3 regions of the Ureibacillus chungkukjangi genome follow, and region 1 is predicted to be linked to each of the others. Evidence: riboswitches for the same ligand, from Rfam matches in the RefSeq annotation. Region 1 holds a riboswitch; each other region holds the start of a gene.
The links. Region 1 has a riboswitch for lysine ahead of dapA (4-hydroxy-tetrahydrodipicolinate synthase). Riboswitches for the same ligand answer to the same signal wherever they lie in the genome.
Positions count from the first base shown of each region.

Region 2: another riboswitch for lysine. It lies ahead of LG296_RS13120 (aspartate kinase); the one in region 1 lies ahead of dapA (4-hydroxy-tetrahydrodipicolinate synthase).
Region 3: another riboswitch for lysine. It lies ahead of LG296_RS09235 (transporter substrate-binding domain-containing protein); the one in region 1 lies ahead of dapA (4-hydroxy-tetrahydrodipicolinate synthase).

Region 1 covers NZ_CP085009.1:3,356,239-3,359,525, forward strand. Annotated here, with positions in the region: gene LG296_RS16685 (bifunctional 2',3'-cyclic-nucleotide 2'-phosphodiesterase/3'-nucleotidase) at 1-48, opposite strand, end outside; gene LG296_RS16690 (alpha/beta-type small acid-soluble spore protein) at 265-471, opposite strand; lysine riboswitch at 765-945, shown strand; gene dapA (4-hydroxy-tetrahydrodipicolinate synthase) at 1,146-2,030, shown strand; gene LG296_RS16700 (PLP-dependent aminotransferase family protein) at 2,189-3,287, opposite strand, start outside.
Region 2 covers NZ_CP085009.1:2,644,661-2,647,947, forward strand. Annotated here, with positions in the region: gene LG296_RS13120 (aspartate kinase) at 106-1,329, opposite strand; lysine riboswitch at 1,486-1,671, opposite strand; gene uvrC (excinuclease ABC subunit UvrC) at 1,700-3,287, opposite strand, start outside.
Region 3 covers NZ_CP085009.1:1,865,024-1,868,310, forward strand. Annotated here, with positions in the region: gene LG296_RS09225 (alpha-E domain-containing protein) at 1-76, shown strand, start outside; gene LG296_RS09230 (transglutaminase family protein) at 135-983, shown strand; lysine riboswitch at 1,095-1,281, shown strand; gene LG296_RS09235 (transporter substrate-binding domain-containing protein) at 1,383-2,228, shown strand; gene LG296_RS09240 (amino acid ABC transporter permease) at 2,353-3,075, shown strand; gene LG296_RS09245 (amino acid ABC transporter ATP-binding protein) at 3,105-3,287, shown strand, end outside.

The DNA of each region.
Region 1 (3,287 bases):
GACTGCAAGTGATAAGGCTAAAGCAGAGGCGGAAACTTTCTTCCACATTAAAAACTCATCTCCTAATTAACAAAATTCTAAATCAATAGAATTTTATCAAAAAACAAAATATAAATATAGCAATTTTTATATTTTTTTGAAAAAAGGGAGTTTTTTTACATATATTTAATATATTCTCCATTTAAATATGTATAAATTTAAAGGCTGACACAAAAAATAATTTTTGTATCAGCCCTCAGTCACTTGTATTGATTTATTTTAATTTTATTGACCTGAACGTCCTTTTAATTGTGCTTCCGCCATTTGAACAAGGCGTTTTGTAATCTCACCGCCAACTGATCCATTGGCACGTGCAGCATCTTCTGGTCCAAGGTTTACACCAAACTCTTGAGCAATTTCAAATTTCATTTGATTCATTGCTGCCTCAGCACCCGGGAAGAGTAATTTGTTTGAACTTCTTTCAGAAGCCATATCTCTCACCTCCTTCGTAAATTTAGAATGGTCTAGGAGGTGTCCTTAAATACGTTGCTAAACATTCCTACATAGTATCATTTTCCCTTGTATTAAAATAACAAAAAGAAAATAGCTTTGATTCCTTTACTCTATATAATGAAAAACTGCTTTCTACATACTTTATTTTATTGGATTCAGAAAGTAGTATAAGCTAAAAATTCTAAAAACTTACACAAAATGTATTGCATTTGGTTTAATAAAAGCGTATCATGTTAATTAATTAAATAATCACTTATTTCAAGAACTTTTGAAGTAAGGATAGAGGAGCAAAAACCATCAGTACACAGTAAGAGGATTATGAGATCCAAAGACGATTGTGGAAAGGGGAATTTGCCGAAGCTTTTGAGAATCTCATTATCTCACGAGCTGGTTCTGTTATTGAAGAAATGCAGAACTGTCATATAGATTTCTATATGGAGGGCTATCTTACGCAAGGAAATGAACTTTATTTCTTCGCAACAACGAACCCTCGTTGTTGCTTTTTTGCGTTTACTTATCTTAACGCCCTTCTCCCTCTATTTTCTTAGAAAGCTAATGGTTATCGAAATTTCGAAAACATTAGTTGCCTCAAAAGGAGAAAAGAAGCTTATGTCTTTCTTTTCTGCTAAAAAATAAAAGGATGTGGAGAAGTAATGAATTTCGGAAAAATTTTAACTGCTATGGTGACGCCATTTGATGCGTCCGGTGAAATTGATTGGAATGCTACAAAAAACTTAATTAACTATTTAATCGCTAATGGTAGTGATGGACTAGTTGTCTCGGGTACAACAGGAGAATCTCCTACTTTAAGTGAACAAGAAAAACTTGATCTATTTAGATTTACAGTAAAGGTAGTAGACGGTCGAGTACCTATTATTGCAGGCACTGGCTCTTATAATACGAGAGATTCAATTATTTTAACAAAACAAGCAGAAAATGCAGGTGTTGATGGCATCATGCTAGTAACACCATACTACAACAAGCCTTCACAGGAAGGAATGTACCAGCATTTTAAAGCAATTGCTGCAAGCACATCTTTGCCAATTGTACTTTATAATATTCCTGGCCGTAGTGCTGTAAATTTAACTCCTGAAACGGTAATTAGACTATCAGCTATTCATAATATTGTAGCGATTAAAGAAGCAAGTGGTAATCTGGATGCGATGGCTGAAATAATTGAGAAAACACCAGAAAACTTTTCTTTATATAGTGGTGATGACGGCTTAACTTTACCTACCCTATCGATTGGTGGTACTGGTGTAATATCTGTAGCGGCACACATTATCGGAAATGAAATGCAACAGATGATTCAAAAATTCCAAAATGGCAACTTAGCTGGAGCTGCAAGTGACCACCGTAAACTGTTACCAATCATGAAAGCTCTATTTGCAACACCAAACCCAACTTCAGTAAAAGCAGCATTAAATTCTAACGGGATTCAAGTCGGTGGCGTACGTTTACCAATGATTCCATTAAACAACGAAGAATTAGCTTCATTACAAGCAATATTAAATTCTTTCGAAGAAGTGAATATGTAATATATTTTAAACAGGATCCTTAATAATCCTGTTTTTTCATGACAAATTCAATTTGATTACTACAAAATTTCCTTAATATATAGCAAAAACCAGACAAAGAATAACTCAATGCTTTCTTTGTCTGGTTTGATATTGGCAGTACTAAAAACCTCTTTGGGTTATCTTTCCTCAAAATCCTTTGTAAATAACTCCCCTAGCTTTTTAATACCTTCTTCAATTTTTTCAGGAGTACTGGATGAGAAGTTTAAGCGTAGGTGCTTGATACCGTCATCTGGATTTTTACAGAAGTGAATTCCTGGAACAAAGGCGACTTTGGATTCTGATGTAGCTCTTTCAAATAAGGCGAGCACATCCGGTTCACCTGGGAGCTCTACCCATATAAATAGCCCACCTTCTGGCTTTGTGAATTTCGTTCCTTCTGGGAAGTACTTTTCAATACTCGTAATCATTGTATGTAATTTTTCAGCATACATTGCATTTATTTTTTTCAAATGGTCTGGTAATAGACCTTGCTCAAGGAATTCTGCACAAATGGCCTGCGTTAAAGTTGCAGTATGTGTATCTGCACCTTGTTTTGCTACAGTTAGCTTTTGAATGATTTCTGCCTCTGCTAATACTGTCCCCACACGTAATCCTGGAGAAATGATTTTAGCAAAGCTATTTAACAGTACAACGTGACCTGTTTGGTCGAACGTCTTAATAGCCGGTAACACTTCTCCTGAATATCTCAGATCACAATAAGGGTCGTCCTCTAAAACAATCACATTAAATTGTGAAGCTAATTCCGCAACTTTTTTACGACGCTCTAAAGGTAAAGTGCGACCTGTTGGATTTTGGAAAGTAGGAATCGTGTAAATCATCTTTGGATTATGTTCTTTTATCTTTGCTTCTAAATCTTCCATTACTAAACCATGCTCATCCATTTCAACAGGCACTGATTTTACAAAGTACTTATTGAATGTAGAAAATACCCCTAAAAATGTAGGTGACTCTACTAGCACTACATCCCCTGGCTCAAGAAAAGCATCTGCTAACAAATGGATTCCTTGAGAGGCACCAGTAGTCACAATTACATTCTCAACTGTCCCCTTTATTCCTTTTGGGTGAACAATATGTTTTAGATAGGCCTCTTTTAGAGGTTTCCAGCCCTCAGTAATTCCGTATTGTAGAATTTGGTGTCCGTTTTCTGATAGTAATTTGTCGGTAATCCCTTTAATTTCATCGATTGGGAAAGATTCATTTGCAGGACTTCCCCCA
Region 2 (3,287 bases), 710 kb from region 1:
ATTTTTCAACTTCTACCCATTATTAATAAATACTTCTTCTATATAAATATAAAAGCCAATTCTTGTAAAATGAGTTCTCACAAGAATTGGCTTTTTACATCGTCACTATACTAGCGCTTCTTCTAGATTAAACTCATCGTGTAATACATTTGCAGCTCTTACCATTTCATCCTGTGGTACGACAACAGAAACTTTAATTTCCGAAGTACTAACCATTTTAACTAGGATTTTCTCTTTACATAATCGGTCAAACATTCGAGCAGCTACACCCGGATTCGAAACCATTCCCGCACCAACGATTGAAACCTTGGCTAATCCTACCTCAAAGTCGGCAAAGCTAAATCCTAGCACAGGCTTGTTCTTTTCCAATACTTTTAAAGCCTCTGCAAAGTCTTCTTTTGCAATTGAAAAAGAAACAGTTGGCTTCACCCCATCAATTACAGCCTGCACAATGATATCCACATCAATTTTATGTTCTGCAAGTGTAGTAAAGATATCAGAAAGAGACGATTGTTCATATGAATCATAACCGACTGTTAAGCGAATTATATCTGCTTCATATGCTACCCCACGAACAATTAAATTTTTCTCCATGTCAATCTCTCCCTTTATCAATGTACCTTCTTGGTTTCCTGTACTTGAGCGTACAAGTAATGGCATTTCAACTATTTTCGCAAGCTCCACTGCACGGGGGTGAATTGAATAGGAGCCAAGATTTGCAAGCTCTAGCAACTCATCATAAGTGATTTGCTTTAGCTTTCTTGCTTGGTTAACCACTGCAGAATCAGCAGTGTAAATTCCATCTTGAACCGTTAAGATTTCGACTTGTTCTGCATCAATTGCTGCTCCGATAGCGACAGCTGTTGTTTCTGTTCCTCCCTCACCCATCGATAGAATATCACGATTTCGATTAATTCCTTGCGAACCCGCAACAACTACAATTTCATCGTTGTTTAAGTGTTCTAGTATATACTCATGTTGGATACCATCTATCAAAACGTTTTGATTGGACTCAGTTACTTCAATCCCGGCTTGCCATCCATTTAGAGATTTCGCTTTTGCACCCTTCTTTTCTAAGGAAATTGCTAGTAAACTAATTGCCACCTGGCTATTTAAAGCATTGAGTGCATGGAGCTCTCTATCAGAAGGATTGTCCGATAAGATTTGGGAATATGGTAGCAGTCTATCCTCTAAAGTTTCTAGTGCTGGAACAACTGCAACGATTTGGTTGCCAGCGTTTTTTTGTTCTATTAAACTATCTGCAATTTGTTCAATTTTCTCTGGTGTTGCAAGAGAAGTACTATCAATTTTCACTACAATGCTTGGCATAAAACCACTCTCCTTTTCAAAGGCATTTTTCTTCAAGGTCAATAGTTTTTCTATTCAGATAATTCATTTCACTATTACCCGCTTTAGAATACAAAAAAGACAGTCTTCCACAAAGCGTGAAAAACTGTCTCAGCACAAACCTATCGTTACGGAACGTTCAGAGATAGCCCTCCAGAACCCTGTATTTGATTCTGACAATCTTGCATTTCTTCAATGCAAAACCAGCAAATAAATCTAGGCAATGGATTTATCACTTCGGCAAGGGACCCTTTCAACTTCTATCAACGGATTTGCCCATCCTCCAGAAAGTCTACTAATGCAGCTTGCACCTCTATCTTGTTATAACTATTAAATTAACATTATCATACAATTATTCTGTTGACAACGAATCTTTGTGGAAGTGATTATAGATGGCTGTTGCTGTTGCACTTGGAATTTGTGCCTTCATCAGCTCTTCTACAGATGACTCTTTAATTTTCTTAATAGAGCCAAAATGCTTTAGAAGCTGTTGCTTCCGTTTTGGTCCTACTCCTTCAATTTCGTCTAATACAGACTGAATCGCATGGGTTTGATGCTGCTGACGTAAAAATGTAATAGCGAAACGATGGACCTCATCTTGAATTCTTTGCAGTAAATAAAAGCCATCGCTTGTTCTTTTCATCTCGATTGGCACTGGAGGGTCACCATATAATAGCTGGGACGTATTATGCTTATTGTCCTTTGCAAGTCCTGCTATAGGTATGAATAAACCTAATTCATCCTCAATAACCTCTCGTGCGACCTCCATCTGACCTTTCCCACCATCGATAATGATTAGATCAGGTAATGGCAAGTCTTCTTTAAGAACTCGTGTATATCTGCGTCTAATAACCTCTTGCATGGCGCCATAATCATCATGCTTCGCCGTTTCACGCAATTTATATTTTCGATATTCTTTCTTCGCAGGCTTCCCATCTACAAAAACGACCATGGCTGAAACAGCATCTGTCCCATGCATATGACTGTTATCGAATGCTTCAATACGAAGGGGTGGGCTGATTTCCATAGCATCTCCCAGAGCTTCACATGCTCCAACGGTACGTTCCTCTTGACGTTCAATCAGCTGGAATTTTTCGCGGATACCAATTTGAGCATTTTTCATGGCCAAGTCGACAAGTTCCTTTTTTGAGCCACGTTTAGGAATTATTACCTTTACGTCGAGATACTTTTCCAGAAGGGCTTTGTCAATCTGAGAAGGAATGAAAATTTCCTTAGGCTTGATGTGCTCTGGAATATCATAAAATCGTCCGACAAATGTAAGAAACTCCTCTTCAGAATCTCTATAAATCGGGAAAATCGATACATCACGTTCGATTAACTTTCCTTGTCTGACAAAGAATACCTGAACACACATCCAACCTTTTTCAACAGCGTAACCAAACACATCACGGTTCGATAGATCTCCTGTTACCATTTTCTGTTTTTGCATCACTGTCTCAATATGGGTAATTTGATCTCTAAACTCTTTTGCCCGCTCAAATTCTAAATTCTCTGCTGCTTCAAGCATCTTCTTTTCAATATCTACTTTTACATCCTCGAATCCGCCATTTAAAAACCTGGAGATTTCCTCAATCATTTCATCGTAAATCTTTGGCTCAATGTCTTTTACACAGGGAGCTAAACACTGACCGAGATGGTAGTATAAGCAAACACGATCTGGAAGCCGTGCACACTTTCTTAATGGATATAACCGATCCAGGAGCTTGCGTGTTTCATTTGCTGCACCAGCATTAGGATAAGGACCGAAATACTTCGCCTTATCTTTTTTCACTTTTCGTGTTGTTAATATGCGCGGATATTTTTCATTCGTAATTTTGATATATGGGTAGGTCTTATCATCCGTCAGCATAATGTTGTATTTCGGGTCATGCAGCTTGATTAAATTCAGCTCTAAAATTAACGCCTCTAGGTCACTTGAT
Region 3 (3,287 bases), 1.5 Mb from region 1:
TAGAGAGCAATGTACGAGCTTTGGACCGATCTTTTCAAAAACGTATTACCTAACTCCTCCAATTTTAGTACCTTGAAAGGAAATTCCATTAAATATTAAAGTGAAATGCCAATAAAATTTGGAGGGAGGATAATATGAAATATCGCATTAAACATACTAGCACTTTTAAATATGATACACCAGTTGAACAATCATTAAATACGGTTCGTTTAAAGCCTAGAAATAATGAATGTCAACGCCTATTATCCTATCATCTTAAAATCTCCCCCAATTCAATGACAAAGGATTATATCGATATATGGAAAAATTCAACATCTAGTTTTTATATACCAGAAAAACATGAAGAGCTAAGCATCATTTCATCATCAATTGTAAGCGTTCAAAGATCACCTTATTTATATCAAATTGAATATTCTAAGGAAATGATGGAAATTTTCCATTCACCACTTTTTCAGGATCACTACCGTCCATATCTCACTACAACTAATTATACGAGGCTAGAAAAAAGACAACTTGAAGAAATTTTAAAAACTATTGGAGAGCCTATTAACCCTATTCGATTTTCTTGCGATCTTATGACCTACCTGTACATGAATTTGAATTATGATCAGATGGCAACTAATGTAAATACAACAGCTGCCGAGGCTTTTGCTATAAAGGCCGGCGTGTGTCAGGACTTTACCCATATTATGTTAGGAGTTTTAAGGCACTTTAATATACCTGCTCGTTATATAAGTGGTTATCTATATGTAGGTGAAGATGATAAATTAGTAGGGAATACAGCAACACACGCTTGGGTAGAGCTAATGTTACCTGGAATTGGATGGATTGGTCTTGATCCTACCAATAATGTTGAAGTACTCGATAATCATATTATTATGTGTGTCGGTAGAGATTATCAGGATGTTAGTCCAGTTGAGGGTGTATATCATGGTGGAGCCCATACTTTAAATGTGAAGGTGACTGTAAGGAAGTTAAATTAACAATAATTACTAGGTCAACAAAGTCTATTTTTCAGAATAATGAATGTTGACATGATATTGTTAGTATAGTAATATTCAAATAGTAAATTAAATATTAAAACCTCACGTTACTAGTGAGGTAGAGGCGCGATACTTAATAGTTTTTCATGGAGTTTAGAGCAAAACCATGATATGAAAAATGAGGAAATATCGCCGAAGTGTGAATGTAGGCTCTCTACTTCATGCTGGGTCTGCAGTGAATAATTGCAGGACTGTCTCAGATGGATATCCCAACCATCTGAGGTGAGCTATCTCAGTCGGGAACGTTAGAGGATTTGGGCTATATTTTTAGCGACCTAAGTTCATCTTAGGTCGCTTTTTGCATTATTTAGCTCGAAAAAGAGAGAAGGAGAGAGAGAAATGTCGAAAACACTTAAAATCTTAATGACTACATTGCTGGCAGTTGTATTACTAGCAGCTTGTGGTAAAGCTGATGAAGGGACTTCAACATCAACTTCAAATTCTAAAGAAAGCGATGTTTTTAAAGTAGGTTTAGAAGCTGGCTATGCACCGTTTAACTGGACTCAGAACGATGATTCAAATGGGGCGGTTAAAATTGAAGGCTCCCAGGAATATGCGGGTGGCTATGACGTAGAAATCGCTAAACGTGTAGCAGAAGCACTTGGTAAAGAATTAGTTATCGTTAAAACAGAATGGGATGGTTTACTACCAGCACTACAAACAGGTGTAATTGATGCAATTATTGCAGGGATGAGCCCAACTGATAAACGTAAAGAAGTAATTGATTTCTCAGATAATTATTATACAAGTCAATTTGTTATTGTAACAAAAGCAGGTGGAGCATTTGAAAATGCTAAAACTCTTGAAGATTTCGCAGGAGCAAAAATCACTTCACAGCTAAATACAACAAATTATGATGTAATTGATCAAATTCCGGATGTTAAAAAAGAAGTTGCAATGGAAAGCTTCTCACATATGCGTGTTGCTCTAGAATCAGGTGCAATTGATGGATATGTGGCTGAAAGACCAGAAGCAATCTCAGCTACAACAGCAAATCAAAATTTCAAATATGTAGAGTTAGAAAAAGGCTTTAAAACAGAAGAAGCAGATACAGCGATTGCAATCGGACTTGTAAAAGGCGATGAAAATATTGATTTAATCAATGAAACGTTAAATGCAATTTCTGAAGAAGAACGTCAACAAATTATGGATCAAGCAATTGAAAACCAACCTGCAGCACAATAGTTAAAGCGGTGAATACTGGTCACACTTTAGTGGCCAGTATCCATCTTTTAGCCAGACTTATTTTATCTTTAGAGTAAGTGTTTAGTAGAGTTAAAGGTTTTCTAAATTATTTAGGAGGATATTTATGAGTTTAGATATTATACTCTCAATATTAAAAGAGAATTGGCCAAGTTATTTACGTGGCGCATATATGACGTTATTAATTGCAGTTTTTAGTACAATTATTGGTGCTCTTATCGGATTATTTATCGGTGTAATGCACACGATTCCTCTTCGTAAGAAATCTATTAAATCTGTTATTTTAAAGATTTTTAATTTCATATTAACAGTTTATGTTGAAATCTTCCGTGGTACACCAATGATTGTACAAGCAATGGTCGTATACTATGGATTATATGCTTATGGAATAGAAATGGATCGTTTTGTTGCAGCGATCGTTGTTGTTGGGTTAAATACGGGTGCTTATATGGCTGAGTATGTGCGCGGTGGTATTGAATCGATTGATAAGGGACAATATGAGGCTGCGTCAGCTATTGGAATGGGACATTTCCAAACGATGATTCATGTCGTTTTACCTCAGGTATTCCGCAATATTCTACCGGCAACAGGGAACCAATTAATTATGAATATAAAAGACTCTGCCGTACTAAGTGTAATTAGTGTAACGGAATTATTCTTTACAACAAAATCGATTGCTGGTGCAAATTTCCGTTTTGCAGAATCCTTTATCATTACTGTTGTCATCTACTTAATCATGACTTTTGTTGCTTCTCGTCTATTACGTATTGTCGAAAAAAGAATGGATGGTCAAGATGCATATCAAGTTCAAGTTAAAAGGGAAGAGTAAATTTATTAATGGCATAAGGAGATCGTATGATGGAAAAAGTAATTGATATTAAACATCTAAATAAATCATTTGGCAGCCATGAAGTTTTAAAAGATGTAAACTTCACAGTAAAAAAAGGTGAGGTTGTTTGCTTAATTGGTTCTTCAGGCTCCGGAAAATCAACATTATTACGTTGCATTAATCTACTTGAAACACCAAGTGGCGGCGAAATT